4 regions of the Georgenia wutianyii genome follow, and region 1 is predicted to be linked to each of the others. Evidence: riboswitches for the same ligand, from Rfam matches in the RefSeq annotation. Region 1 holds a riboswitch; each other region holds the start of a gene.
What was found. Region 1 has a riboswitch for S-adenosylmethionine ahead of FE251_RS09695 (hypothetical protein). Riboswitches for the same ligand answer to the same signal wherever they lie in the genome.
Positions count from the first base shown of each region.

Region 2: linked by a shared signal. The riboswitch ahead of FE251_RS01865 (O-succinylhomoserine sulfhydrylase) and the one ahead of FE251_RS09695 (hypothetical protein) in region 1 are both predicted to bind S-adenosylmethionine.
Region 3: linked by a shared signal. The riboswitch ahead of FE251_RS05465 (LLM class oxidoreductase) and the one ahead of FE251_RS09695 (hypothetical protein) in region 1 are both predicted to bind S-adenosylmethionine.
Region 4: linked by a shared signal. The riboswitch ahead of FE251_RS00345 (methylenetetrahydrofolate reductase) and the one ahead of FE251_RS09695 (hypothetical protein) in region 1 are both predicted to bind S-adenosylmethionine.

Region 1 is NZ_CP040899.1:2,189,027-2,196,954, reverse strand. Features, by position in the region: gene FE251_RS09715 (sulfurtransferase) at 93-914, opposite strand; gene FE251_RS09710 (pyridoxamine 5'-phosphate oxidase family protein) at 948-1,430, opposite strand; gene FE251_RS09705 (hypothetical protein) at 1,707-2,546, shown strand; gene FE251_RS09700 (DUF6351 family protein) at 2,610-4,769, opposite strand; gene FE251_RS09695 (hypothetical protein) at 4,906-5,304, opposite strand; SAM riboswitch class IV at 5,316-5,429, opposite strand; gene FE251_RS09690 (hypothetical protein) at 5,572-6,183, shown strand; gene FE251_RS09685 (MFS transporter) at 6,197-7,564, opposite strand; gene FE251_RS09680 (ABC transporter substrate-binding protein) at 7,737-7,928, shown strand, end outside.
Region 2 is NZ_CP040899.1:394,507-399,240, reverse strand. Features, by position in the region: tRNA gene FE251_RS01875 (tRNA-Arg) at 10-85, opposite strand; gene FE251_RS01870 (SRPBCC family protein) at 180-599, shown strand; gene FE251_RS01865 (O-succinylhomoserine sulfhydrylase) at 606-1,877, opposite strand; SAM riboswitch class I at 1,882-1,966, opposite strand; gene FE251_RS01860 (hypothetical protein) at 2,179-3,081, shown strand; gene FE251_RS01855 (alpha/beta hydrolase family protein) at 3,078-4,613, shown strand; gene FE251_RS01850 (hypothetical protein) at 4,610-4,734, shown strand, end outside.
Region 3 is NZ_CP040899.1:1,217,673-1,225,600, reverse strand. Features, by position in the region: gene FE251_RS05480 (ComEA family DNA-binding protein) at 1-443, opposite strand, end outside; gene FE251_RS05475 (DegV family protein) at 561-1,448, opposite strand; gene FE251_RS05470 (universal stress protein) at 1,451-2,335, opposite strand; gene FE251_RS05465 (LLM class oxidoreductase) at 2,440-3,408, opposite strand; SAM riboswitch class IV at 3,683-3,808, opposite strand; gene FE251_RS05460 (iron ABC transporter ATP-binding protein) at 4,140-4,895, opposite strand; gene FE251_RS05455 (iron chelate uptake ABC transporter family permease subunit) at 4,892-5,944, opposite strand; gene FE251_RS05450 (ABC transporter permease) at 5,949-6,935, opposite strand; gene FE251_RS05445 (siderophore ABC transporter substrate-binding protein) at 6,994-7,928, opposite strand, start outside.
Region 4 is NZ_CP040899.1:70,658-78,585, forward strand. Features, by position in the region: gene hrpA (ATP-dependent RNA helicase HrpA) at 1-2,945, opposite strand, end outside; gene FE251_RS00340 (endonuclease/exonuclease/phosphatase family protein) at 3,104-4,099, shown strand; SAM riboswitch class I at 4,382-4,475, shown strand; gene FE251_RS00345 (methylenetetrahydrofolate reductase) at 4,483-5,397, shown strand; gene metE (5-methyltetrahydropteroyltriglutamate--homocysteine S-methyltransferase) at 5,394-7,781, shown strand; gene FE251_RS00355 (saccharopine dehydrogenase family protein) at 7,778-7,928, opposite strand, start outside.

The sequences.
Region 1 (7,928 bases):
TATACAGACGTGTCGTGATGTGACAGCGGGACTCCGGACGCCGGCGTCCAGACCGTCAGTGCCGCCGAGGGCAGGTACGCCGCGCCGTTCGCTCAGGCCGGTCCGGTGGCGACGGGGCGGCTGGGGTCGGTGATCCAGTGCGACCAGGAGCCGGGGTACAGGGCGGCGGTGATCCCCGCCTCGTGCGCGGCGAGGACGAGCTGGGCCGCGGTGACGCCCGACCCGCAGTAGGCCGCGACCGGCTCGTCGCCGTCGGCTCCCACCGAGGCGAAGAGCTCGCGCAGGGCGGGCGCGGGGAGGTAGCGGCCGGCGCCGTCGAGGAGCCGGGAGGTCGGCAGGGAGCGCGCGCCGGGGATGTGGCCGGCGACAGGGTCCACCGGCTCGCTCTCGCCGCGGAACCGCTCCGGGGCGCGGGCGTCGAGGAGGACGCCGACGCGGCCGGCAGCGACGTCGTCGGCGTCGACGGTGGGCAGGTCGCCGGTGGAGGACGCGGGCGACGACGGCGCGGGCGTGGGGGTTACGTCGCCCGTCTCGAGCGGGCCGCCGGCGGCGACCCACGCGGGGAGCCCGCCGTCGAGCACGCCCACGTCCTCGTGGCCCAGCCAGCGCAGGCACCACCACGCGCGCGCAGCGGCGGCCGCCACGCCGCCGTCGTACACGACGACGCGGGTGTCCGGGCCGACCCCGAGCCGCCGGAACGCCTCGGCGAGCGCGGCGCGGTCGGGCAGGGGGTGACGGCCGCCGGGGCCGGGCGGGGCGGCGAGGTCGGCGTCGAGGTCGCAGAACACCGCGCCGGGCAGGTGCCCGGCGCGGTAGCCCTCGCGATCCGGCCCGGCGAGCGTCCAGCGGACGTCGAGGAGGAGCATGGCCTCCTGCTCGGACCGCAGCTGCTCGGGGCTGACAAGCGCGCTCATGCGCTCACTGTGGCACGGTGCGGCGGCCGGGCGTCAGTCGAGCTCGACGGTGCCCGACTCCCCGCCCTCGAAGCGCTGCCCGGTGACCTTCGCCTTCACCAGGCTGAAGAGCTGGACGACCTTGGCGCCGGGCACGTCCCAGTACTGGGCGGCGTGGGCGTGCACCTTGAGCAGGACGACGCCGGGGGTGGTGGGGCCGTCGGGGAACCACGCCTCGACCGAACTGCTCCACAGCTGCTCGGCGCGGTCGCGGTCGCGCACGACCTCGCAGTCACCGGTGACCGAGACCCACGAGCCGCGCGTGCTGAAGGAGACATTGACCGACGGGTTGGCCGAGACCTCGGCGACCGTGTCGGAGCGGTCGTCGGCGAAGAACCACAGGTCGCCGTCGAACTCGACCTCCTGCAGGCCCATCGGCCGGCTCACCAGGCGGTGGTCCGCGTCCACGGTCGTGAACATCGCGATTCCGGCGTCCTTGACGAGCTCGGCGATCTTCTTGGTTCCGTCGTCGGTCATCGGGGTCCTCCTCGGACTGGTGGGTGGGGGTCCACCGAAACATGGGGTCATGACCGCCGCGACCGGAGCGTCCCCGCGGAGAAGGGGGGAGGAAGTCGGTCCCTGCCGGCGGTAAGACCTCGACCCCTCCTCGCTGGAGGTCTAACGTGGCAGGTGTTGGCCTGACGTCGCCGACCTCTTTCGCGGGCATTCCTCGGCACTGGTCCAGGAGCCGATACCCAACCGTCTCACCGGCGGTGACGAGTCGCGGGCGTACCCCTGTGGAGGGGAACCATCATGGAGGATCTGGCACGGCTGTTCGGACGAGATGACGTCCTCGCGCTCGAGCGTGAGGTTCCTGGACGCGACACCCGGGACAACGACGTTGGTGTGTTCAACGAGCACATCAGGGGTGAGCTGGCACGGCTGACTCGGGAGGTCGATGCTCCGCAGGCCGCGGACGAGCGCCTCGGCATCCACGGCAGCATGCTGCGCACGACGGTGCTCCACCGCCTCGAGGAGCGGATCGGTGTCGGCGTCGCCGTACGAGACGTCCAGTTCACCATCGGCACGGGGTGCCGACTGATCGGTACCCCGTACGATGTCGAGTACAGCGAGGGCACGGCCTTCGGGTTCGGCGCCAAGCACGACGGAAAGGTCGTCAGCATCGGCACGGAGGGCCAGGCCGCGGGCGGCGTCGGGTTCTACCTGAGCTCACCGGCCGAGGTCGACATGAGCATCACGCCCCAGGGCACCTACGAGTTCTCCTGGTTCGCCGCGGCGGAAGCCCCGGACTGGCGGAGCTTCGGCGGGCTGGGCGTCACCATCTACGCAGACGGGGACTCGACCCCCGTCTTCACTCGACAGGTCCGCCTGTGGGACGTCCACGGCGCCGGTCTGCTGCAGGGCGGCACGGGCAAGGGCGCGTTCGCCAGCGCGTCGAGCCCGGCGCTGCCCGGCGGCTTTGGGCCCATCCCGCTGGCACCGGTCATCGTCCGGATGCAGCCGGGACGTCGTCTCCTCGTGTGGATGTGGTCGTGGCAGATCTCCAACCGGGTGGACGCCACGCTCGCGCTGCTGTCCACGCACGTGCCGGCGGTGCAGCTGTGCGGGTCTCCTCCCTTGGTCATCCACTAGAGCGTCTGTCCCGCGCGCCGTCGGGGAGCAGCCTCGCGCTCCCCGACGACGCGCCGGCCGGCCTCAACCGATCCGCAACCAGGTCCCGGCCAGGCCCTGCTGTGCCTGTCCCGGCACGGAGTAGTCACACACCCCATCCGCGAAGACCTCGGTCAGCCGCGCCCACTCGGCGTCGGTGAACTCCACCCCGTAGTCCTCACGCCGAGGCTCACGGGTCTGGCACTTGATGACGTCGGCCTGCACGCTCTCCCCGGCCACCTCACGCGGGAAGCTGGCCGAGGGGTAGAGCTGCTCGCACTCGGTCGCCGGGTCGCGGTCGAGCGGCTCGGCGATGAACGTCGGGCTCGCGTCGCGCGTCATGCAGCCCTCGACGAGCGCTGCGGGCCGGGTCTCGCCGATCTCCTCCAGCGTCGGCCGCTCGTCGCCCGCCACGTCGAGCTGGGAGAGCCAGGCGTCCATCTGGGTGACGGCGTGGCGCAGCAGCGGGCTGGCGGTGCTGAACCCGCCGTAGCGGTTGTCCTCGAGCAGGCTCACGTGGTTGACCACGCTGCCGTTGACCTCACGCAGCCGCTCGCGCATGGAGTTGGAGTGGTAGCGGACGTGGATGTCCCCGTTCGGCAGGTCGTCGCTGTAGGCGCGGTAGTCGATGATCGGCGTGCTCGCCAGCCCGCCGCCGCCGCTGGTGAGCCGCCCGGTGCGGTAGGCCGCCTCGACGGCCGGCATGTCGGCCTCGGAGCGCTCGGCGCGGAACTTGCCGTCGTGGTCGTACCCGCCGACCTGCTCGTTGAGGTCGAGGAACTGCTCGGGCGTGATGACACCGTCCTCCAGGGCCTGCAGCCCGTACTGGATGCCCTCGTTGTCCAGCGGCCGCAGCGCGAACCCGGTCTCGGGGTCGCGTCCGTAGGCGTTGACGGTGTGGTCGTAGACGTCGCAGCGCGCCCCGCCGGGGTTGTCGGTCGGGTGGTAGCGCAGCTCAACGGGCAGCACGCTGGGGCAGAACGCCGTCGGGTCGATCCGCTGGGCGCCGCCCGCGACGTTCGGCATGGTCGCGAGGTTGGCGAAGCCGGTGACGGCGCGCTTCTGCTCGTCGGTCCACGCGAGCGCGGGGTCGGTGAAGTAGTTGTTGAGCAGCCGGGCGTCGGTGATGAAGTTGACGGTGCCGAACCCGACCTCGGGGAAGGAGCAGCCCACGACGATCCCGTCGAAGATGCCCGGGTAGTTGTCGGCCGTCTGGTGGGCCTGGTAGCTGCCGCCCGAGCAGCCGAACCCGATGGTGAAGTCTTCGCGCCCGTAGACCTCGATGAACTTCTCCTTGGTCATCGCGGCCGTCTCCGAGGCGAGCAGGTCGCTGCAGTTCTGCCCGAAGACGTTGAGGCTCGAGGAGACGACGGCGTACCCCTGGCCGAGCATCCACGCGTCGGTCACCCCGCCGGTCGTCTCGCCCTGGCGGAACCAGCCGCCGGTGCAGCCGCCGCCGAGGGTGTAGATCGCCCGTCCGTTCCAGCCCTTGGGTCGGTGCGCGGGGGAGGGGTCCTTCTCGCGGAGCGGGTCGTGCAGCACCGTGTGCTGGTAGATCCCGCGGTTGGCGGTGCCGGTCTCCATCCGGACGATGAACGGGACGCGCTCGCCGTCCGACGTCGTCGTGCGGGCGAGGTCGGCGGGGTAGCGGCGCGCGTCCACCGGCCACGGCACGTACTCACCGCCCGTGGTCCGGTAGAAGTGGTCGACGCGGGTGGTCGTCGAGCAGTTCTCGTCGAGCGCCGCGCCGAGGTTGCCCCCGATCACCGGGAGCGTGAAGTCCTGCGTCTGGCAGATGAACGGCTGCTCGTGCGGGCCGGAGAACAGCGGGCCCTCGGCGGGGTGGTTGACCACCTCGACGCTCGCCTCCCGCCCGCGCGGTGCGGAGGCCGTGATCGTCTGCGCGCCGAGCTCGAGCCCGTCGACGACGCCGACGAGCGTGCGCCGGTCGCCGGACCACTCGAGGTCGACGTCGCGGCGCTCTCCGTCCACCGAGATCCGCACGTGCGGTGGCGCAACTCCCGGCGGCGCCGAGATCTCGATCAGCGCGTCACCGCCGCTGACGAACTCCGGCAGGCTGGAGACCACCTCGATCTCCAGCGCACGCAGCGGCGGACCGTCGCGGCCTTCCGGCGGGTCGGCGTGGGCTGCGGCCGGCAGACCGGCCAGGACGAGTGCGGCAAGGACCGCATGGGCTGACTTCATCGTTGAACCCCCCGGTTTCATGTGCTTCCCTCATCGGAACCCAGCCTTCGCCCGCGGCGGCCGTCCTGGCCGCCGGGGCGGGCTGAGACCCGGATGCTATCGGCCGGGGCCGACACGGCGAGCCGGGGGAGCCGCGTCAGGTCGCGATGACCCCGTGGCCGGTGCCGAGGTGCGTGACGATGACGCCGGGCGCGGAGCGTGCCGGGACGGACGGGACCGGGCCCGCGCCGTCGTGCACGAGCATGTTGACGACGACGCGCCCGACGGCGAGGGCGTGCCACCGCTCGTTGACCATGACGGTGGTGCCGGGCGGGCACATGACCGACAGGTCGTGGTGGTGCCACACGGCGCACGACCCCTCGCCGCCGGGGTGGTCGACGACGGCGACGTTGCCCTCGTCGACCGAACGGACGACGCCGTCGCGCCACCCCTCCGGCGCGCTCTGGACCTTCCCGGTGTGGATGTGGTGCATGAGGTGCCCGGGGCTGTAGCTGCGGCAGCAGGCGCCGACGGTGCACGGGGCAGGGGTGGTCAAGGTGTCTCCTCGTCTCGCTCTTCCCACGCCGGTCGGCGCGGGCGGGTCTTCCTCCGGGGGCACCGTGCGCGGGGCGCGGTTGCCGGACCAGCACGCCGGAGGGCGTGGCGCTGGTCCTCGTGACCTGGGCAGGACGGTAGCGGCAGGCACCGACATCGCCCGGCGCCGGCTCCGAGTGGCGGACCTCCGAGTGATGCGCCAAGGTCTGCACTACTCCCGTAGACGACTGCGGGCCCACCTGCTCTGACACCGAAGGAATATCCCCCCATGCGCCGCAAGCACGTCGTGTTCCTCTCCACCCTCGCCCTTGCCACGATCGGCCTCACCGGCTGCGGCGACGACTCGGCCGACGGTGAGGCCACCGAGCCCACGACGGCGGCCGAGGAGACGACGACGCCGGAGCAGCCGACGACCCCGGAGCCGGAGGAGACGACCCCGGCCGAGGAGGACACCGCCGAGAGCGAGACCGACAGTGCCGCGGGCGCCGACCTCGGCGCGAGCGACCCCGGCCCGGCCGCCGAGGGCGCGGTCATCCCCGCCGAGGCCCTGGCCACGCCCCCGCAGGCCATCGGTCCCTACACGCTCGACGAGTCCACCGGCCCCGCCCGCATGTACAACGACGAGAGCTTCACCGTGATGATCGCCGTCGACAGCAACGTGCTCAGCTCGCCGTACGAGTCGCTGGTGGAGTACATCGAGACCGACAACACGGCCGCCGGCACCGGGAGCTGTGGCACCAACGAGTCGGGTAGCTCGATCACCTGCTACCAGCGCACGGCCGACGGCGTCATCACCGTCACCGCGACCCCCGAGCAGATCAGCCTCGAGGACATGGTGGTGTTCGTGAACCACTACGCCGACCAGGCCGGCGCGGCCTGACACGGGAGCGCTCCTACCCGGCGCGGCTGCGTCTCCCGGGTAGGAGCGCCCCGGAGACCACCGCGCCGAGGACCAGCAGCCCCGCGCACCACCACATCGCCCGCGCGTAGCCCGCGCCGAAGGGGTCGGCCGCGAGCTCGCCGTCGAGCCCGACGAGCGCCGGGAGTGCGGCCACCGCGAGCAGCCCCGCGGCGCGGGCGACGGCGTTGTTGACGCCGCTGGCCAGTCCCACGTGCTCGGCGGGCGCGGCGGCGAGGACGGTGGCCGTCAGCGGCGTGACGAGCAGGGTGATGCCCGCGCCGAAGACGAGGACGCCGGGCAGGACGTCGGTGAGGTACGCGGCGTCGTCGGGGATTCCGGCGAGCAGCGCGACACCGACGGCGGCCAGGGCAGGGCCGAGCGTCATGAGCGGCCTGGCGCCGGTGCGCGTGAGGAGGGTGCCGACGCGCGGGGAGAAGACGAGCAGGAGCAGTGTGAACGGGATCGTCGCGGCCCCGGCGGCGAGCGGGCCGTACCCGGCGACCACCTGGAGCTGGAGGACGAGGAAGAACGTCACGGCGGTGAGCGCCGCGTAGATGAGGAAGGTCGCGACGTTGACCACCGAGAACGTCCGGTCGGCGAACATCCCCAGCGGCACCATCGGGTGTGCGGAGCGGGCCTCGACGACGACGAAGACGACGGCGGCCACCGCGCCCACCACGGCCGCGGGCCACGCGCCCTGGGTGAGCGCCACGGTGATCCCACCGAGCGCGAGGACGCCCAGTGCCGCGCCGGGCACGTCGAAGCGTCCCTGCCCGGCCGCCGGCACCGACTCCGGCACCCGCAGCACCGCGATCGCGATGACGACGGCCGCCACCGGCACGTTGACGAAGAAGACCCAGCGCCACGAGAGCGTCTCCACCAGCCAGCCGCCGAGCAGCGGCCCGACGGCGCCGGCCACGCCCGACCACGCCGACCAGTAGCCGATGGCGCGGGCCCGGTCCTCCTCGGCGATGAGGGACTGGATGAGGGCGAGGCTGCCCGGCGTCAGCAGCGCCGCCCCGACGCCCTGCAGCCCGCGCGCCGCGACGAGCTGCTCGACCCCCTGCGCCAGCCCGCACACGACCGACGCGAGCCCGAACCACGCGATCCCGACGACGAACACCCGACGCCGCCCCAGCCGGTCCCCGAGGGAGCCGCCGACGAGGATGAGCGAGGCGAGGGCGAACATGTAGGCGTTGACCACCCACTGCAGGTCGGTGAGCGTGGCGTCGAGGTCGAGCGCGATGGGACGCAGCGCGACGTTGACGACGCTGCCGTCGAGGAAGGCGATCGCCGACGCGAGCGTCGCGGCGAGCACCACCCAGCGGCCCCGCGCCGAGCGGAGCGGCAGGCTCTCCATCGCCCCATGGTCCCCCCGCGCTGGAGCAGGAGCGCGGACAAATGAGTTTCGCCGAAGAATGAGAGGCGGAAGAACTTGACGCACCTGGGTGGTCGCGGGACAGTGGCACCTGGTCCCGGCCAGGCCGGGAGGCGTGCGAGCGGCGTCGGAGCCGCCTGACGGGGAGGTCAGCATGAAGGTCCACAGGTCACCGGTCCGGGCTGCGGCGGTGCTCGCAGCGGTGGGTCTCGCGCTCGCCGCCTGCTCCGGTGGAAGCGACGACGGCGGGTCGACCGGCGACGGCGGGGGCGAGACCCTCGTCGTCGGCGTCACCTCCGACCCGGACACCCTCTTCCCGTGGAAGGCCACCCAGTTCCAGGCCATC
Region 2 (4,734 bases), 1.7 Mb from region 1:
CAGTTGTACTGGTGCCCTCGGGCAGATTCGAACTGCCGACACCCGCTTTAGGAGAGCGGTGCTCTATCCCCTGAGCTACGAGGGCGGGGCACGGGCTAGCCTACCCGCGCCCGGGCGCGGGCACGTCATGCGGGCACCACCCCGGGCTGCGGACGCCCGCGCCCACTACAGTCCCGGCCATGGCCTCGCGCGTGCTCGACGTCCCGCCCGACCGCGCGTTCCGGCTCGTCGCCACGCTCGGCCGGCACGACCGGTGGATCCCGCTCACCCACGTCGCGGCGCCCCCGGGCCCGGCCCGGACCGGCGACGTCGTCCTCGCGCGCACCGCGGGGGTGTTCGTCGACCGGATGCAGGTCGCGCGCGCCGACCCACCCCACGAGCTCGTCCTGCGCAAGCTCGGGCCCGTGCTCCTGGGGACCTCGACGATCACCGTGTCCCCCGCCGCGGGCGGCCGGTCACGCGTGACGTGGACCTACGACGCCCACCTGCGTGGCCCCGTGCCCGCCCCCGGCGTGCTCAACCCCGTGCTCGAGGCGATGGCGGCCGTGGCGATGTGGCGGATGGCCCGCTGGGTGCGGCGCACCCGGCCGGCCGGCTGACCCGCCTCAGGCCGCCGGCCGGCGCACGGCGCGCACCGCGGCGAGCGCCTGGTCGAGGTCGGCGCGCAGGTCGGCGACCTCCTCCAGCCCCACCGACAGCCGCACGGTCGCGTCGCTGATCCCCACCCGGGCACGCCCGTCGGGACCGAGCCGCCGGTGCGTCGTCGTCGCCGGGTGGGTGACCAGCGACTTCGTGTCCCCGAGGTTGTTGGAGATGAGCACGAGTCGCAGGGCGTCGAGGAACGCGAACGCCTCGGCCCGGCCCGCCGGACGGCCGTCGACGACGAGGTCGAACGTCACCACCGTGCCGCCGCCGCTCATCTGGGCGCGGGCGAGCGCCGCCTGCGGGTGGGAGTCGAGGAAGGGGTAGTGGACGCGGCCGATGCCGGGCCGGGTCTCCAGCCACCGGGCGAGCTCGAGGGCCGCGGCGCTCTGCGCGCGCACCCGCAGCGGCAGCGTCTCCAGGCCCTTGAGCAGCACCCACGCGTTGAACGGGCTGAGCGTGGGCCCGGTGTTGCGCAGCACGAGCCGCAGCGGCCCGTGGACGAACTCGCGGCTGCCGAGCACCGCGCCCCCCATCGTCCGACCCTGCCCGTCGATGTGCTTGGTCGCCGAGTAGACGACGACGTCGGCGCCCTGGGGCAGCACCCGCTGGAGCACCGGGGTGGCCAGGACGTTGTCGACGACGACCGTCGCTCCCGCGGCGTGGGCGAGCGCGCTCACCGCGGCGACGTCGACGACGTCCTGCATCGGATTGGACGGTGTCTCGAAGAAGACGACGTCGGCCGGCGTGGCCAGGGCCCGCCGCCAGTCGGCGAGGTCGTGGGCGTCGACGTAGTCGGTGACCACGCCCCAGCGGGCGAGGAGGTCCTCGAAGACCGTCACGGTCGAGCCGAACAGGGCGCGGCCGGCGACGATGCGCGACCCGCTGCGCACGAGGGCGGCGAGGGTGGAGAAGACCGCGGACATGCCCGAGGCGGTCGCCAGGCACGCCTCGGCCCCCTCCAGTGCGCGCAGCCGCTCCTCGAACGTCGAGACCGTCGGGTTCTCGTAGCGCGCGTAGGTGAACCGGTCGAGGGTGCCTTCGAAGGCCGCCTCGGCGTCCGCGGCGCCGTCGTAGACGAAGCCCTGGGTGAGGAACAGCGCCTCCGAGGTCTCCTGGAAGCCGGTGCGCGCGTGCCCGGCGTGGACGGCGCGCGTCGCCGGTCCCCAGGCCGGGTCGGGGTCCGGGTAGCCGCCGGGGCCGGGACAGGCGGGGCGGGCGGGGTCGGTGGCCATGGCTCCTCCATCGTTCCTGGCGGGAGCACCCGTGGACCGGGTTGCTGCAGCGTCGTCGAGCCAGGTCTCTCGGCTGCTCTGGATGGGTCGACCCGATGCTAGCCAGAGGGCCGGGGCGGGCGCGGGCGGCCACCTGGCCGGTCCCACCAGGTGGACCGAGAAGGGCGACAGCCCGGCCTCCGTGGGACGGGGTGGCGCGCGGCATGGGCAGTTCTCCCCATGGTCAGGGCCGCACCCCCGAGGCGAGGATGACCGCGGGGGCACCGGCGCCCCGTGCGGCCCGGTGAGAAAGGTGGTCGCCATGTCTGCACAGACCGTCCAGCGCGCTCGGCGCCAGGCGCACAGCAAGGTTGCGCGCTTCCGGCTCGACGTCGCGGAGTGGACCGTGCTGCGCTCCGCGCTGCTCTCCCACGCCCCCGGCGCCGGCACGCCGGCCGGGTTCGAGCCCGAGTCCTTCGGCCTGGACCCCGACACCCCGCTCACCGACGAGCAGCGGGCGCGCGCCTGGGCAGGCCTCCAGCTGCGCGGCCTGGCCAGCCACGTCCCGGCGGAGGACACCGTCACCGCCCTCACCCCGCCGTGCGTCCTCGGCATGCTCCAGCTCCTGGAGTCCGAGGTGCGGGTCGACGTCGCCTCCTGGGCCGGTGACGTCGTCGTCAACCAGGCCGTCGCGTGGAGCGCCGGCCGCACGGCAGCCCTGTCCCGCCGCCGCCGGCAGGCGGGGGTCACCGGCGGTGAGGCGGTGCTCGAGCAGGAGCCCGTCGTCGAGGTCTCGCTCTCCGCGGCCGGTGGCCTGCTCAACGAGGTCGTGCGGGCGCTGCCCGGCCCGACCGCCTCCTTCGGCCCCGAGCACCGCTCGCCCGTGCGCGTGGGCTGGCCCCAGTCGGCCGCGATCGCCCGGGCGATGCGTTCCGGGCGGCAGGACGTCGCCGCCCACCTCGCGGGCCTGCCGACCTCCGCCCTGTCGGTCCTCGGCTCGCTGGCCGGCGACGTCACCGGCGGCGCCTCGGTGAGCGCGGTCCGGCTGCGCGGCGCCGAGGCGCTCGCCTTCCGCGGGGTGTGGCTGTGGACCGAGGCCGACGTCGTGGAGCTCGTCGACGCCAGCTCCCACGCGGTGACCCTGCGCCGCTCGGACCTCGGCCAGGTCCGCCAGGAGCTGCTCTCCGCCCTCACCGGTCTGCTCCACGCCGAGGAGGTCCTGTGACGGAGTCCCTCACGGTCGGTGGGGGCGCGACCGGGGTTCTCGCGCGCGTCGCCGACATGCGGGCCACCGCCGACGTCCTGGACACCAAGGGCGACGTCGCCCGCAGCCTCGCCACGCAGGTCGCCGAGGTCGCGGTGCACGACGCCGTGCTCGGGTCCCAGGTCCTCTCACCGGTCACCGGAGCGCGGGTCCTCGGGGAGGTCGCCCAGGCCCAGCTCCCGCCCGAGGGGCTCATCTGGGTCGCACTGGAGTACGAGGCCGCTGCCGTCTTCCTGCGCGGCGCCGCGACCGCCTACGAGGAGACCGACGCCGCACTCGCCCGGCTCGCCGAGCTGCGCGACACCGCCACCGGGGTCGTGCTCGTCAACGCCGGGCTGCTCGGCGCCGGCGGGATCGCCCTCACCTCCCTCCTTCTCGACGTGCTGCCCGACCCGATGGCCGACGCCCTCACGCCCGATGCCTTCGCGGCCTGGATCGACGAGGTGGGCGAGGACCCGGCGGGCGCCGTCCTCGCGGAGCTGTACGACCACCCGTGGGCCACGGACTCGATCATCTCCGGGTTGCCGTGGGTGCTGGGCACCCAGGTCCCGCTCGTCCTCGGTGCGCTGACGCCGTGGACGTTCACGTCCGTCCCGCTCACCTACGAGCAGGTGGTCGCCGCGGTCATCGCCGGCGGCGGCCTGCTGGGGCTGCTGGCCGACGGCACGCCCGTCGTCACCCCCGAGCCGCACGACCCCCGCTACCCCACGCCCGAGTCCTGGCAGGCGGCGCTGGACGCGACGGCCGCCGACAGCCTCTCGGCCCTCTTCGACAACATCTCCGGCCTGGGCGACGGCGCGACCTCCGAGGTGCGCGTCACCGCCGTGCCCGACGGCGCGGGCGGCCACACGTGGATCGTGGAGATCCCCGGCACCCAGGACTGGGCCGCGGAGTCCGGGTCCAACCCCTCGAACCTCGCGACGAACCTCCACCTCATGGCCGGCTCGCACGCCACGGCGATGGAGCAGGGCGTCCTCGAGGCGCTCGCCCAGGCCCGGGCCGAGCTCGCGGCGAGCACGGGTGTCCCGCTCTCCGAGCTCGCCGCCCAGCCGGTCACCCTCGCGGGACACAGCCAGGGCGGGATCGTCGCGGCCTCGCTCGCGGCCGACCCGGGCAACGGCCTCAACGTCACGACCGTCGTCACCGGCGGGTCCCCCGTGGCGAACATGGCCGTGCCCGACTCCGTCACCGTCATCAGCCTCGAGCACGCCCAGGACCCGGTCCACCACCTCGACGGCAACCCCAACCCGGCAGGCCCGAACTGGACGACCGTCGTGCGCGACGTCGACGGGCACAGCCACGTGACGGCGGGCGACCCGTTCTCCGCCCACCACGGCTCGCTCTACGCCGAGACCGGCGCGCTGGTCGACGAGCAGGCCGCCCACGACCCCGCCCTGCAGCTCGCGCTCGGCCCGCTGCAGGAGCAGTTCTCCCACGTGCGCGGCGGCGAGGCGCACGTGTTCCAGTTCGACATCGCGCAGGAGCACCGGTGAGGCGGGTGGCGGGCTGCGCCGTCGTCGCCCTCGTCCTGCTCGCGACCGCGTGCGGCGGCGGGGGCGGCGGGGCTGCGCCGTCGTCGTCCCCCACGCCCGACCTCGACGCCGAGACCGCGCG
Region 3 (7,928 bases), 970 kb from region 1:
ACCGCCCCCGCGACGTGGACGACGACGGGCGCGGGCGTCGCCGGGGCACCCTCGGTCGGCGCCGCGGCCGGCGCGGCGTCGGGTGGACCGGTGGTGGGTGGTGTCGCGACCGGTGGTGTCGGGTCGCCGGCCGGGGCCGTCGCCGTCAGCTGCGGCACCGGGACGGCGTCGCTCGGCCCGAGGACGACCGACCGCGCGAGGACGACCCCGGTGAGCACCGCCACCGTGAGGAGGACGACGAGGACCGCCCGGCCCGAGACGGCCCACCGGCGGCGCGGGGGCCCGCGGTGGGCGCCGGCGTCGGCCGGCGGGTGGACGATCCGGTCGAACTCGCGCCCGGCCTCCTCGAGGTCGAGATGGCCGGCCGTGGCCGTGTAGGCCCGGCGGGTGAGGGCCCTGAGCCGGGCCGCGGAGTCGGGTCCGGCCCGCCGCGTCGCACGCATGGGCCGACGGTAGGAGGGCCTGCTCACCCCCGGGTCCCGCCTCGAGACGAGCGGGGAGGAGGTGGCCGCGACGTCGCGCTGGGGAGCAGCCGCGCCGCCTGCGGCCGGTCGCCCCGGCTACCCAGGGGCCAGCGCGACGCCGAGCACGCCCGGCCCGGTGTGCGCCCCGACGACGGCGGTCACCTCGCTGCGCAGCACGCCCGCGACCTCGGCCCCGGTCTCCGCCAGGCGCTCCTCGAGCGCCCCGGCGAGCTCGTCCGCGGCCTCGGCGGCGGCGAAGTGGTGGACGGCCACCCGGACGGGGCCGCCGTCGCCGCGCGGGGTGGCCGCGCGGGGTCCGCCCGCCGCCCGCACGGCGAGCTCGACGAGGCGACGCCGGGTGCGTGCCCCGCCGCGCACCGTCTCGGCCACTGCCAGGCGCCCGCCGCGCAGGGTGAGGATCGGGTGCACCCCGAGCGCCGAGCCGAGGTAGGTGCGCGCGGGGCCGATCCGCCCGCCCCGGGCGAGGTGGTGGAGGTCGGGCACCATGAACAGGACGTGGGACCGGGCCGCGACCTCGCGGGCGGCGGCGAGGACGCGTGCGGCGTCGGCGCCGGCGGCGGCCCGCTCGGCGGCGGCGACCGCGGCGAGCCCCGTGCCCCCGGCCACGGTGCGGGTGTCGACGACGTGCACGGGCGCTCCGCGCCGGGCGGTGACCTCCTGCGCCGCCGCCCTGGCGGCGTCGACGGTCCCGGACAGCTCGGCGGACAGGTGGAGGCAGACGACCGCCCCCGCACCGTCGTCGAGGGCGGCGTCCATGGCCGCGGCGAGGTCGGCGCGGCTGGGCTGGGAGGTGGTCGCCGTCCCGCCGGCGCGCAGGTGGGCGGCCAGCACCTCCCGGCTCGCGGCGTCGTCGGGACGGTCGGCACCCTCGACCTGCACGCGCAGCGGCACGACCCGGATCCCCAGCGCGTCCGCGGTGCTCCCGGGCAGGGAGGCGGTGGAGTCGGTGAGGACGGCGACCACGGTCAGTGGGCGTCGTGGCGGGTGCGGACGACCGCGACGACCGGGGCCCGGTTCGCCACGCCCCGGCTCACCGAGCCGAGGAGGAGGCCGGCGAGCCCACCGCGTCCCCGGCTGCCGACGACGACGATGCTCGCCTCGGCCGCCGCGTGGACGAGGGCGCGTACCGGTCGCTCGTGGACCAGGCGCAGCTCCGCGGGAACGTGGGGGAAGCGCCGTCGCCAGGTCTGGAGCCGCTCGGCGGTGTGCTCGGCGTGCAGTCGCGCCACCTCGCGGTAGTGGTCGCCGAGGACGGGGATGTCCTCGAGGAGGGCGTGGTCGTCCTGGCTCGCCTGGACGACGACGAGGTCGGTCCCGCGCCGGGCCGCCTCCTCGAAGGCGTACTCCATCGCCTCGGGTGCCCCCTCCTCCGGGTCCATGCCCACGACGACGGGCGCCGTGTCCCCGCCGGGCGGCACGTCGCGCACGACGACGACGGCGCAGGCGGCGTGGGCCGCGACCTTCTGGGCGACGGACCCCATGAGCGCGTCGTCGGACTCCCCCAGCCCGCCGGAGCCGACGACGACGACCACCGCGCGTCGTGACGCCTCGACGAGCGCCTCCGCCGGGGACTCGACGAGCACATCGCGGGTGACCTCGAGCCCGGGGTGGGACTCGAGCACCCGCTCCACGACGGCCGACACGATGCGCTCACCGGTCTCGGTCACCTCGGGCGGAGGCGCGAAGTCCCAGGCGTGCGCGTGGGTCACCCACGGGAAGGCGTAGACGATGTGGAGGCCGGCGGAGCGGCGTGCGGCCTCGCGGGCCGCCCAGTCGACGGCGAGCTCGGCGTTCGCCGACCCGTCGGTACCGACGACGACGCTCCCGGTCGGGGGCTCCTCGGTGACCATCGCACTCCTCACGCAGGCTCGGGCGCGGGCGGGACGGGCCCGCGCCCCCATCCTGCCACGAGGGGTGAGGCGGGGTCCGCGCCGCCCGAGACCCCGCGGCCGTCTCAGTCCCGGACGCGCCCGACCTCGGCGCCGGACGTCGCGACGAGGCCCCGGGCCTGCAGCGCCGGGATGATCCCCCGGATGAGGCGGGTGACGTCCGCGGGGATCGAGCCGGGCAGGACGACGAACCCGTCCGCCGCGCCGGCCTCGAGCCACTTCTCGATCGTCGTGACGACGTCGCCGACGGTACCGACGGCCTCGAGCGCGCCCTCCCAGGAGCCGGTGCCCCCGGCGATGTCGCTGAGGAGGTCGGCCCGCGCCCGGGCGGACTCGTAGTCGGCTGCGATGACGGTGCGCAGGTCGACGAGGACGCGGACGGGCGGGCGCCCTGCGGCCCGTGCCGCGGAGCGCACGGCGAAACGCAGCTCGCGCGCCCACCCGAGGTCCGCCTCGCGCAGCCGGACGACGTCGGCGAGCTCGGCCACGGCCGGCAGCTCGGCCTCCTGCTCCAGCGGCAGGACGACGGTCGGCCGCTGGCTCGAGCGGGCCTCGGCGGTGCGGATGAGGTCCTCGAGCAGGTCACCGAGCTGCGGCAGCGCGCTGACGCGCTCGTCCCGCCCACGGGAGACCTGCAGGCCGGCCCAGGAGCCGCTCTTGCGGTTGAACTGGGCGAGCTCGGCGGCGACGGCGGCGTCCGCCCGGCCCAGCTGCACGCTGGGGACGAGCCCGGTGCCGCCGGCGCTGGGGCTGATGCGGCGGGCGGCGATCACGGGGTCGAGCCAGGCGTTGGCGCGCGGCGAGGCGTCGGCCCGGAGGCGGAAGTCCTCACCGAGCGTGACGAAGGAGACCCCGCCCTTGTGCGCGGCACGGGCGTAGGAGGCGAGGCGCACGAGGTTGGCCTGCTCGGCGGGCAGCCCGGCGGCCGCGCCGCGGTCGTGGGCGGGGGCGCCGAGGCCGGAGAGGTCGAGGGCGATGGTCGCCGTGGTCGAGGTGGTCTCGGTGGTGCGGGTGGGGAGGAAGGCAGTGGACATGACGGGTCACCGTTTCGGCTCGCGGCGCGTGTGACGCGCCCGAAGGAAGTGGGCTGGGCCGCCGGGTCCGGCGCGCGGCGTGTCACTCGCCGGCGGCCGGGGCTGGCCCAGGGGTGATGCGCCGGCTCGGGGCCGAGGCATCGCGGGTATGTCTCAGGCGGACATACAGGGGCGAGCCCACATGCACATCGAGGCGCCGCTTCGGCTGGTGATCGGCCGGGGGCTCTGGTGCGTGGTCATCGCCGTACTTCCTTCGTGCTCGGCACCTGTCGGTGCGCCGCGTTGCCCCGCGCTCGTCGCGGGGCCAGGTCATCACCCGGGGCACCCACCGCACGTGGCGGGTTGCCGACCAGCAAGCCGGGGCTTAGCGCGCTCGAGGCGCGCACTGGTGCTCTGAACCTGGCGCAGACGCTAGTCGCGCCACGTTCCGCGTGTCAACCACCCCGTCTCACCCCCCAAGACGCGGCTCGACGGGTCCCCACCCTGTCCTCCCCGCCCACCGCCGCGCCGCCGCGCCTGACGCCTCCGGCCTCACGCCCCGGGGCCGACCGCGGGTGAGACGGCCGAGCGCGGGTGACACCGCGCCCGCGCCCGGCGGTCTCACGCGCGGTGGCGCTCAGAGGCAGTCGCGGCCGCGGCCCAGCTCGCCGCCGGGCACCGTGATGACCTCGCGACAGCCGACTTGCGCGCGAGAGCCGACTTCCAACAGCCGACTTCCGCGCGGCGAGCCCTCAGTAGTAGACGGCGAGCGGGCCGTTCGGGCCGGGGATGACCCGGACCGGGGTGTCGAAGACCCGGGTGAGGACGTCGTCGTCCATGATCGACTCGCACGTCCCGAACTCCGCGATCTTCCCGTCCTTGACGGCGCAGATGTGGTCGGCGTAGTGGCTGGCGAAGTTGATGTCGTGGAGGACGACGACGATCGTGCGTCCCAGCTCGGCAGCGGCGCGGCGCAGGTGCTGCATCATCTGGACCGAGTGGCGCATGTCGAGGTTGTTGAGCGGCTCGTCGAGGAGGACGAACTCGGTGTCCTGGCACAGCACCATGGCGACGTAGGCGCGCTGGCGCTGCCCACCGGAGAGCTGGTCGAGGTAGCGGTCCTCGAGGTCGCCGAGCTCGAGGAAGTCGATCGCCTGGCTGACGAGCTCCTCGTCGGCGGCGGTGAGGCGGCCCTTGGAGTAGGGGAAGCGGCCGAAGGCGACGAGCTGGCGCACGGTGAGCCGGGTGACGAAGTGGTTCTCCTGGCGCAGCACCGACACGATCTTGGCGAGGTCCTTGGAGGCGGTGCTCGTGATGTCGTAGCCGGCGATCTCGATGGTCCCGGCGTCCAGCCCGAGGAGGCGGCCGATCATCGTGAGCAGCGTCGACTTCCCGGCGCCGTTGGGGCCGATGAGGGCGGTGATGCCACCGGTGGGGATGGTGAGGTCGACCGGCCCGATGACGACCTCGCTGCTGTAGTCCTTGCGGACGTCGGACAGGGTGATCACAGGCGGCCCTTTCGCAGGATGACGACGAGGAAGACGACACCGCCCACGAGCTCGATGATGATCGAGACGACGCCCTGGGCGTAGAAGACGTGGTTCATGACGAAGTACGCGCCGGCGAGGACGACGAAGCCGATGAGGACGGCGACGGGGAAGACGTGGCGGTGGTCGTGGGTGTCGGCGAACTGGTAGGCGAGAGTCGCGACGAGGAACCCGAAGAACGTCATCGGCCCGACGAGCGCGGTGGACACGGCCATGAGGACGGCGACGAGGACGAGCACCTTGACCAGCTCGGCGCGGTGGCTCAGGCCCAGGCCCGTCGTCGCGTCGCGTCCGAGGGCGAGGACGTTGAGCCGCCTGGCGCGCAGCCACAGCAGGGTCCCGGCGGTGAGGACGACGGGGACCGCGATCGGCAGGTAGGCGGCGTCGGCGTTGGAGACCGAGCCGAAGAGCCGGGCGGTGAGCACGTCGAACTCGCTCGGGGTGAGCAGGCGCTGCATGAAGGTCGAGACCGACCCGAGGCCGCCGCCGATGATGATGCCGATGAGGAGCATCACGTGGAGGTTGGCGTGCTTGCCCGACAGCAGCCAGCTGTAGAGGGCGACCGCGAGGCCGACCATGAGCCCGACCTGGAGGAGGAACTGGGGCACGCCGGTGAGGGCGACGACGCCCGCGGCGCCGAGGAAGTACACCGCCGCCGTCTGCACCGCCATGTACAGGGACTCGAAGCCCATGATCGAGGGCGTGATGATCCGGTTGTTCGTCACCGTCTGGAAGCTCACCGTGGCGATCGCCTGGCTGAAGGCGACGATCGCCATGACGAGGACGTTCTTCATCCGTAGCTGGGCGATGCGCCAGAAGCCGTCCGAGCCGGCGGGCATCGGGTTGTCCCACCAGACGAGGCCGACGGCGAGGGTGAGGGCGAGGCCGGCGAGCCCGGCGACGACGAGCCAGTACCGGCGCCGGGAGCGGGCGGTCGGCAGCGGGCCCGAGCTGCGGCGCCGAGCGGGGACGGCCGGGACCGGGACGGGTGCGGTGGTCCGAGCGGGCATGAGGCTAACCACGGCGTCGCTGCCGCAGGACGAGGACGACGAAGACGGCTGCGCCGACGACGCCGAGGATGAGGGACACCGGAACTTCGAAGGGCATGATGATGGTCCGTCCGACGAGGTCGCAGGCCGCGACGATGCCGATGCCGAGCAGGCAGACCCACGGCAGGTTGCTGCGCAGGTCGTCCCCCCGGATGAGCGAGACGATGTTGGGGACGATGAGGCCGAGGAAGGGCAGGTTCCCGACGACGACGGTCACGACGCCGGTGGCGACGGCGATGAGGCCGGTGCCGAGGAGGATGACCTTGTTGTAGTCGAGGCCGACGTTGGTCGCGATCTCCTTGCCGAGCCCAGCGACGGTGAACCGGTCCGCGACGACGAAGACGACGACCACCACCACCGCGACGATCCACAGCGGCTCGTACTGCCCGCGCAGCACCGAGGTGAAGCTCCCGGCGAACCACACGCCGAGGTTCTGCAGCATGTCGGTCTGCAGCGCGACGAACGTCGACACCGAGCCGACGACGGCGCCGAGCATGATCCCGACGATCGGCACGATGAGCGAGGAGCGCAGCGACACCCGGCGCAGGACGAGGAAGAAGAGCACCGTGCCGATGAACGCCGCGACGATGGCCCCGCCCATGCGCGCGGCGATGCTCGCGCCGGGGACGAGGAGGGTGACGGCGAGGAGGCCGAGGCCCGCCCACTCGGTCGTGCCGGTCGTCGTCGGCTCGACGAACCGGTTCTGCGTGAGCAGCTGCATGACGAGCCCGGACATGGCCATCGCCGCGCCGGCGAGGACGAGGGCGATCGTCCGCGGGACACGGGTGATGGCGAACATCTGCGTCCCGTCCGGCGCACCCGTGACGTCGTAGACGCCGGTGAAGAGGGAGGCGAGGAGGAGCAGGCCGACGACGGCGGCCCCGACGAGGAGCCGCCAGTCCAGCAGCCGGCCGGCGGACCGGGCGCGGGGCCCGGCGTCAGTGGTGGTCATGCTCATCCGCTCTGCGTGCGTGGTGGGGCCGGCGCGCGCCGGCCCCACCGCGGCGTGGTCAGCGCGTCGCCTCGAAGGCGTCGGCCAGGGAGTTGAAGAACTCGGTGTAGGTCTGGATGCCCTCGTTGGTGTACGTGTCGGCGGGCATGTACACGAGGCGGTCCTGCTGGATCGCGGTGACGCCGGCGAGCGCCTCGGAGTCCTCCAGGACCTGGGCGGCCGGGGTGTACTCCGGGTCGTCGGCGCCGACGGCGGCGTCGCGGTCCATGACGAGGATCCAGTCCGGGTTCGAGTCGGCGATGGCCTCGACGGAGATGTCGTCGCCCTGGTGGTCCTCACTGGCCTCCGGGACCTCGAGCGCCGGCGTGAGGCCGAGGATGTCGAAGACCGGGCCGAGGGTGCGGCCGTTGCCGGGGGCGGAGTAGCCGATCTCCCCGCCGGAGGTGATGACGGCCATGACGGTGTCGGCCGGGTCGTAGGCGGCGCGCGCCCGCTCGATGGCGGCGTCGAGGTCGGCGACGAGCTGCTCGGCCTCGGACTGCTTGCCGAAGATCTCCCCGAGCACCGTGGTCTGGCGCTTGAGCTCCTCGGCGAAGGGCTCACCCTCCCGCGGGTCGAGCTCGAGGACGACGGCGTCCGGCACGAGGGAGGCGAAGTCGTCGTGGTACTGCGCGAAACGCTGACCGTTGATGATGAGGTCGGGCTCGGCGGCGACGACGGCCTCGAGGTTCGGCTCGCGGTGGTTCCCCAGGTCGATGACGGACTCGTCCTGCGTGTAGGAGAGCGAGGACGGCATGAGTGCGACCGCGGCGGCGCTCAGCTCGATGCCCCAGGCGTCGAGGGTCTCGAAGGTGCGGTTGTCCGTGGCGACGACCGAGCGGGGCGGGGTCGCGATGGTCTGCGGGCCGTTGTTGTCCTCGACCTCGACGGTGCCGGCCTCGGCCGTGGCGTCGGCGGTCTGCGCGGGGGCGGCGTCCTCGGCGTCGGCCTGAC
Region 4 (7,928 bases), 1.3 Mb from region 1:
GTGCCGGGCTCGAACTGGTAGGTGAGCGGCAGGGTGAGGTCGCCCTGCCTCCACGTGTCCGGGAAGTCGCCGGAGGAGACGTCCGGCTCCCCGCCGAAGAGGAGCTCGCGGGTGAAGTCGAGCAGCTCCGGCTCCTCGTGGCGGCGCTTCTTCCACCACGAGTCGAAGTGCCGGGCACTGACGACGGACTCGGGCAGGCGCTCGTCGTAGAAGTCGTAGATGCCGTTCTCGTCGATGACGAGGTCCCGGCGTCGGGTGCGGTTCTCCAGCTCCTCGGCCTCGGCGAGGAGCTCCTTGTTGCGCGCCCAGAACTTGTGGTGGGTGCGCCACTCGCCCTCGACGAGCGCGTGGCGGATGAACAGCTCGCGGGCCAGGGCGCGCGCCGCGTCGGTCCCCACGCGGGAGAGGGGCACCGTGCGGTCCGCGACGAGCGTCATCCCGTAGAGGAGCACCTTCTCGTGGACCATCGCCGCGCCCTGCCGGGCGGACCAGTAGGGCTCGGAGTAGACCTTCTTCACGAGGTGCGCCGCGGCCGGCTCCACCCACGACGGCTTGATGTGCGCGACCGTCCGGGCGAAGAGGCGGGAGGTCTCGACGAGCTCGGCGGCCATCACCCAGTCGTAGGTCTTCTTCGCCAGGCCGGACCCGGGCCACACGACGAACCGGGTGCCCCGGGCGCCGGCGTACTCGCGGCGTCGCTCGTCGTAGCTGCCGAGGTTGGACAGCAGCCCGACGAGCAGGGACTGGTGGATCGCGTCGGCGCTCGCGGCGTCCGCGGAGCGGCCCGCGGTGACGGCGGCGGCGGCCGGGTCCTCGCCCACCTCGTCCGCGTGCGGCAGGGCGATCGGGTGCATGGACAGCCCGAGCGGCTTGGCGAGCTGACGCAGCTGGGCGACGACGTCCTGCCACTCCCGCACCCGCAGGTAGTTGAGGAACTCCGCCCGGCACATCCGGCGGAACGCCGAGCCGGACAGGTCGCGCTGCTGGATCCGCAGGTAGCGCCAGAGGTTGAGGTAGGCGAGGAAGTCGGACGTGGGGTCGGTGAACCGGCGGTGCTTGGCGTCGGCGGCCTGCTGGTGCTCGGCGGGCCGCTCGCGCACGTCCTGCACCGACAGGGCGGCGACGATGACCATGACCTCCGCGGCGCAGCCGTTCGTCTGCGCCTCGAGGAGCATCCGGCCCAGCCGCGGGTCGATCGGCAGCCGGGCGAGCTGACGGCCGACCGGGGTGAGCCGGGGACCGCCGGCGTCGTCCGGGTCGAGCGCACCGATCTCGACGAGGAGCTGGACGCCGTCGCGCACGGACCGCGTGTCGGGCTGGTCGACGAACGGGAAGCCCTCGACGTCGCCGAGCCCGAGCGCCGCCATCTGGAGGATGACCGCGGCGAGGGAGGTGCGCAGGATCTCGGGCTCGGTGTACTCCGGTCGCGAGTCGTAGTCGGCGCGGGAGTACAGCCGGATCGCGATGCCGTCGGCCACGCGGCCGCAGCGTCCGGCGCGCTGGTTCGCGCTCGCCTGGGAGACCGGCTCGATCGGCAGCCGCTGGACCTTCGTGCGGTTGGAGTAGCGCGAGATCCGGGCGGTGCCCGGGTCGACGACGTAGCGGATGCCGGGCACGGTCAGCGAGGTCTCGGCCACGTTCGTCGCGAGGACCACGCGGCGGAGCTGGTGCGGCTCGAACACCCGGTGCTGCTCGGCGGCGGAGAGCCGCGCGTACAGCGGGACGACCTCGACGACGCCGGGCCGTCCGGGCGCGGCCCGGCCGGCGTACCGCGGGCCGAGGTGCTCGGCGAGGGCGACCTCGGTGTCACGGATCTCCCGCTCGCCGGAGAGGAAGACGAGGATGTCGCCCGGGCCCTCGGTCATGAGCTCGTCGACCGCGCGGCAGATCGCCGTCGGCTGGTCGAGCTCCTCCTCGGGGGCGGGGGAGTCGTCCTCGGTGTCGGGGACGAGTGGCCGGTAGCGGACCTCGACCGGGTAGGTCCGCCCGGAGACCTCGACGACGGGCGCCGGGACGCGCTCGCCGTCCTCGCCGTCGCGGCCGAAGTGGGCGGCGAAGCGGGCGGAGTCGATGGTCGCGGAGGTGATGACGACCTTGAGGTCGGGACGCTGCGGGAGCAGCCGGGCGAGGTAGCCGAGGATGAAGTCGATGTTGAGGGACCGCTCGTGGGCCTCGTCGACGATGATCGTGTCGTAGCGACGCAGCAGCGGGTCGCGCTGGATCTCGGCGAGGAGGATGCCGTCGGTCATGAGCTTGACGAGCGTCGTCGGGCCGACCTCGTCGGTGAAGCGCACCTGGTAGCCGACGGCGCCGCCGAGCGGGACGCCGAGCTCCTCGGCGATGCGCTCGGCCACGGTGCGGGCGGCGATCCGGCGCGGCTGGGTGTGCCCGATGGTGCCCTCGACCCCGCGGCCGAGCTCGAGGCAGATCTTGGGCAGCTGGGTCGTCTTCCCCGAGCCGGTCTCACCGGCGACGATGACGACCTGGTGGTCGCGGATGGCCGCGGCGATCTCCTCGCGGCGTGCCGAGACCGGCAGCTGCTCCGGGTAGGTGATGTGCGGGACGGCGGCGCGTCGGGCGGCCAGCTGCTCGGGCGAGTAGCCGCGGTGCCCGGCCGGACGTCCCTTGCCCGAGCGGCCCGAGCGGCGGCCCGCGCCGGAGCGTCCGGGGTTCTCACCCGTGGTGCCCGAGCCGGCAGCCGGGGTTCCGGCGTCGGCGCCGGAGCGTCCGGCCGGGGTGTCGGAGCGTGCGGCGTCGGCACCGGAGCGCCCGGCCTCGGCACCGGAGCGTCCGCCGCGCCGGCGCCGTCCGCGGCGGCCGTCGCCGCTGTGGGTCTCACCCCGGTGGGTCTCGCCGCGTGGGGCACCGTCCGGCTGGGCCGGGGCGCCGGTCTCCGGTCGCTGGGGCGCGTTGTCTGCGTGCTCCGCGCCCGGCTCCGTGCTCACGGTCGACCATTCTCGCCGATCGGGCGGGCCCGGTCATCCGGGTTTCCTCCCGATGAACGGTCCCGTCCGGGCGAGGAGGAGTGCGGGAGTTGCGCGCGCCGGGTGAGGGGGGTGGGAGGACGGCGCCCCGGGAGTGCCTGCCGGGTGACAATGGCGCGGTGTTCAAGCTCCTCGGCTGGGTGGTGACCCTCGCCCTCGTCGCCGCCGCCGCGCTCACGCTCGACCCGGCGCGCCTCGGGCTGTCCACCCGGCTCCCGGTCACCCAGGCGATCGCCATGCGTCCCTACCTCGTGGCCGGTTTCGTGGTGCTCGGCGGTGTCCTGCTGCTCGGTGTCCTGCTCGCCGCGCTCCGCGGACGACGGCGGCCGCGGGGTGCCGTCCTCGCGCTCGCGTTCCTCGCGGTCGGGCTCGGGCACGGGCTCGTCCTGTGGGACCGGGGCCTGACGGACGACCCGCTCCCCGAGGCGCCCGCCGGTGCCGTCACCGTGTTCACCCTCAACACCCTCGGGGGCGGCGCGACGCCCCAGCAGGTGGCCGCGGCCGCGCTGGGGACGGGCGCGGACGTGCTCGCCCTGCCGGAGACCTCCGCGGCCAGCGCGCGACTCGTCGCCGAGGAGCTGACGGCGAGCACGGGGACGCCGTTCCAGGTGTTCGCCCGGCAGACCGGGAAGTGGGAGTCGAGCTCGACCGCGCTCCTCGTGAGCGCTGACCTCGGGGAGTACGCGGAGGCCGACCCGCCGGCGACGTCGCACGGCGCGGTGCGTGCCGAGCCGGTCGACGGCGAAGGCCCCACGTTCCTCGCCGTCCACCCCATCAGCCCGCACGCGCCCGGCCGGGCGATGGAGCGGTGGCGGGCCGACCTGCACGCCGTGACCGAGGCGTGCCGCAGCGAGTCCGACGTCATCGTCGCCGGGGACTTCAACGCGACGCTCGACCACGAGCCCATGCGGGACATCGGCACCTGCGTCGACGCGTCGACCGAGGGTGGTGTCGGCGGGCTCGCGACGTGGCCGGCGCACCTGCCCCGGCTCGTCGGCGCCCCCATCGACCACATCCTGCTCGACGGCGACCGGTACGTCGTCGACGCCGCCGCCGTGCTCGACGTCGGTGACAGCGACCACCGCGCCGTCGTCGCGCAGCTCTCCCCGAGGTAGCCGCACCCTCGCGCACAACTCCGCTCTCGCGAGCAACTCGGCTGTCGCGAGCAACTCGGCTGTCGTGAGCAACTCGGCTGTCGGCGGGGGAAGGGTTGAGGACCTCCTCACGAGAGCCGACTTCTGCGCGAGAGCCGACTTCTGCGCGAGAGCGGGTTTTTGCGCGAGAGCGGAGTTCTGTACGACGGGCGGCCCCGTCTCACCGCGCCCGCCCGAGCGGGCCGGTGGTCTCGCATCCCGGATGGTCTTTGCCCAGGTCGCGACGGCACCAGCACGATCGCACCACCATCCAGAGCGGTCGAGAGTCCTGGCTCGTCGACGCCGCAGCAACCCCCCGGTCCACGGGTGCGGGTGCTTCCGCCAGGTCCGATGGGAGAGTCTCCTTGAGCACCGCTAGCCTGCTGACCGTGCCGCGTGGCCGACCGACCGTGTCCTTCGAGCTCTACCCGCCGCGCACGCCGGCCGCTGCGGCCGCCGCGTGGGAGACCGTCGAGCGCCTGGCCGCAGCCGCGCCGGACTTCTTCTCCGTCACCTACGGTGCGTCCGGCTCTGCACGGGACGCCTCCCGGCAGCTCGTGCAGCGGATCCTCGCCGAGACCTCGGTGACCCCGATCGCCCACCTCACCTGCGTCGACAGCACCCGGGAGGAGCTCCGGCAGCTCGTGCGCGAGCTCGTCGACGACGGCGTGCGCGACTTCCTCGCGCTGCGTGGCGACCCGCCCGACGGGCGCCCCGCCACCCGCCCGGGCGGCCTGAGCCGGTCGAGCCAGCTCGTCGCGCTCATCCGCGACGTCGAGCGGGAGCGCCTGGGCGGCCGCGGGCTGAGCATCGCCGTCGCCGCCTACCCGGCGGGCACGTCCCACACCCGCGCCCAGGACGTCGCCGCGCTCCTGGAGAAGCAGGAGGCCGGCGCGGACTACGCGATCACCCAGGTGTTCTACGACCCGGCCGCCTACGCCGACCTCGTCGCCGAGGCGCGGGCCGCCGGGGTCCACCTGCCCGTCGTCGCCGGGATCATCCCGCTGACCGAGCCGCGCCGGCTCACCCGGCTCGCGGCCCTCACCGGGGTGCCCGTGCCGGACGACGTCCTGGACCTCCTCGCCGCGGCCCCCGACGACGAGGAGCGCCACCGCGTCGGCGTCGCCGCGACCGTGCGGCTCGCCGAGGGCGTCATCGCCGCTGGCGCACCTGGTCTGCACGTGTTCACCTTCAATCAGTACCGGCCCGCGCTCGACGTCGTCGAGCGACTTCGCCGACCACTCGCCCACACCCGACCGATCACGAGGACGACCCGATGACCGACCGCACCGCGCCCCAGCTGCCCGCCGCCACGATCCTCGGGTACCCGAGGATCGGGCCGCTCCGCGAGCTCAAGCGCGTCGTCGAGGCCTTCTGGGCGGGGCACAGCGAGCTCGACGACCTCGAGGCGCAGGCCGCCGAGCAGCGCCGCTCCCAGCGGACCCGGCTCGTCGACCTCGGCCTGGCGCCGGACGACGCGTCCATCCCGAGCGACTTCTCCTACTACGACCAGGTGCTCGACGCCGCCGTCACGCTCGGTGCGGTCCCGCCGCGCTTCGCCCACCTCCTCGACGAGGACGGCGCCCTCGACCTGCCCGGCTACTTCACCCTGGCCCGGGGCGAGGGCGACGTCGCGCCGCTGGAGATGACGAAGTGGTTCGACACGAACTACCACTACCTCGTGCCGGAGATCGGCCCGCGCACCGAGTTCCGCCTCGCCGACGACCGCGTCCTGCGGCTCTTCCTCGAGGGCGCCACGGAGGGCGTGACCACGCGCCCCGTCGTCGTCGGGCCGGTGACGTTCCTCCTGCTGAGCAAGGCGGTGGGGGAGCAGCACGGTGAGGGCGCCGCTCCCGCGACCGCGCCGCCCGCGGGCTTCACCCCCCTCGACCGGCTCGAGGACCTCCTGCCCGTCTACGTCGAGCTGCTGCGCTCGCTCGGCAGGGCCGGGGCGCCGTGGGTGCAGCTCGACGAGCCCGCGCTCGCCGTGGACTGGGACGTCCCGCGCGAGCGGGTGCTCGCCGCCGCCGAGCGCGCCTACGCCGTGCTCGCCACCGAGACGACCCGCCCCGAGCGGCCCGCGCTGTTCGTCCCGGTCCCCTACGGCTCCGCGGAGGACGCCCTGCCGGTGCTCGCCCGGGCCGGCGTCGAGGCCGTCGGCCTCGACCTCGTCCGGGGCGCCGCGCCCTCGCCCGAGGTGCTCGCGCAGCTCGGGGACGCTGTCGTCGTCGCCGGGGCGGTCGACGGGCGCAACGTCTGGCGCACCGACCTCGACGCCGCGCTCGCCCGTCTCCAGGAGCTCGAGGCGGGGCTGCCCGACGGCGCGGCGCGCGACGGACGGCTGTGCGTCACGACGTCGACCTCCCTGCAGCACGTCCCCTACGACGTCGGGGCGGAGCGCGCGCTGGACCCCCAGCTGCGCAGCTGGCTCGCCTTCGCCGACCAGAAGGTCGAGGAGGTGCTCGCCCTGGCGACCGCCCTCACCGGCGGCCCCGGCGCCGCGAGCGAGGCGTTCCGCACGGCCGCCGACCGCCGCCGCTCCCGCTTCGAGCACCCCGGTGTGCGTCGGGAGGACGTCCGCCGGCGCGTGGCCGCGATCGGTGAGGAGGACGTGACCCGGGCGGACTTCGCCGAGCGGGCCGCCGCGCAGGCCGAGGTGCTCGACCTCCCGCCGCTGCCGACGACGACGATCGGCTCCTTCCCCCAGACCTCCGAGATCCGCAGCGCCCGCGCCCGTCACCGCGCCGGCGACCTCTCGGAGGAGGAGTACACCGCGGCGATGCGCGCGGAGATCGAGCGGGTGGTGCGGCTGCAGGAGGAGCTCGGCCTGGACGTGCTCGTCCACGGCGAGCCCGAGCGCAACGACATGGTCCAGTACTTCGCCGAGCAGCTCGAGGGGTTCGCGGCCACCGAGCACGGGTGGGTGCAGTCCTACGGGACGCGGTGCACCCGGCCCTCCATCCTCTGGGGCGACGTCGCGCGTCCCGCGCCCATCACCGTCGAGTGGACCCGGTACGCCGCCTCGCTCACCGACAAGCCGGTCAAGGGCATGCTCACCGGACCGGTGACGATCCTCGCCTGGTCCTTCGTCCGCGACGACCAGCCGCCGGCGGACACCGCCGCCCAGGTGGCGCTCGCGCTGCGGGAGGAGGTGGCCGACCTCGAGGCCGCCGGCATCGGCATCATCCAGGTCGACGAGCCCGCCCTGCGCGAGCTGCTGCCCCTGCGCGCGGAGCACCGGCCCGCCTACCTCGACTGGTCGGTGCGCGCGTTCCGCATCGCCACCGCCGTCGCCGGCCTCCGCACCCAGGTCCACACCCACCTGTGCTACTCGGAGTTCGGGGACGTCATCGACGCGATCGACGCGCTCGACGCCGACGTCACGAGCATCGAGGCCGCCCGCTCCCGGATGGAGGTGCTGCCCGAGCTGCACGCCGCGGGGTTCGCCCGCGGCGTCGGGCCGGGTGTCTACGACATCCACTCCCCGCGGGTGCCGAGCGAGGACGAGGTCGCCGAGCTCGTCGGGCTCGCGGCCGAGTCGGTCCACCCGCGGCTGCTGTGGGTCAACCCCGACTGCGGCCTCAAGACGCGGCGTTACGAGGAGGTCGAGCCCGCGCTGCGCCGCCTCGTCGCGGCGGCGGGGCGCGTGCGGGCGCGGCTCTAGGCCGGCGCCCCTTCCAGGCGCTCGGTGGTGATCTGGAACCCGGCGCGCACGAGCCGGTCGGCAAGCACCGGGCCGAGGGCCGTGGCGGGGGTGAGCACGCCGCCGCCGTCGGGCAGCCGGCTCTCGTCGGTGGCCAGAGCGAGGGCC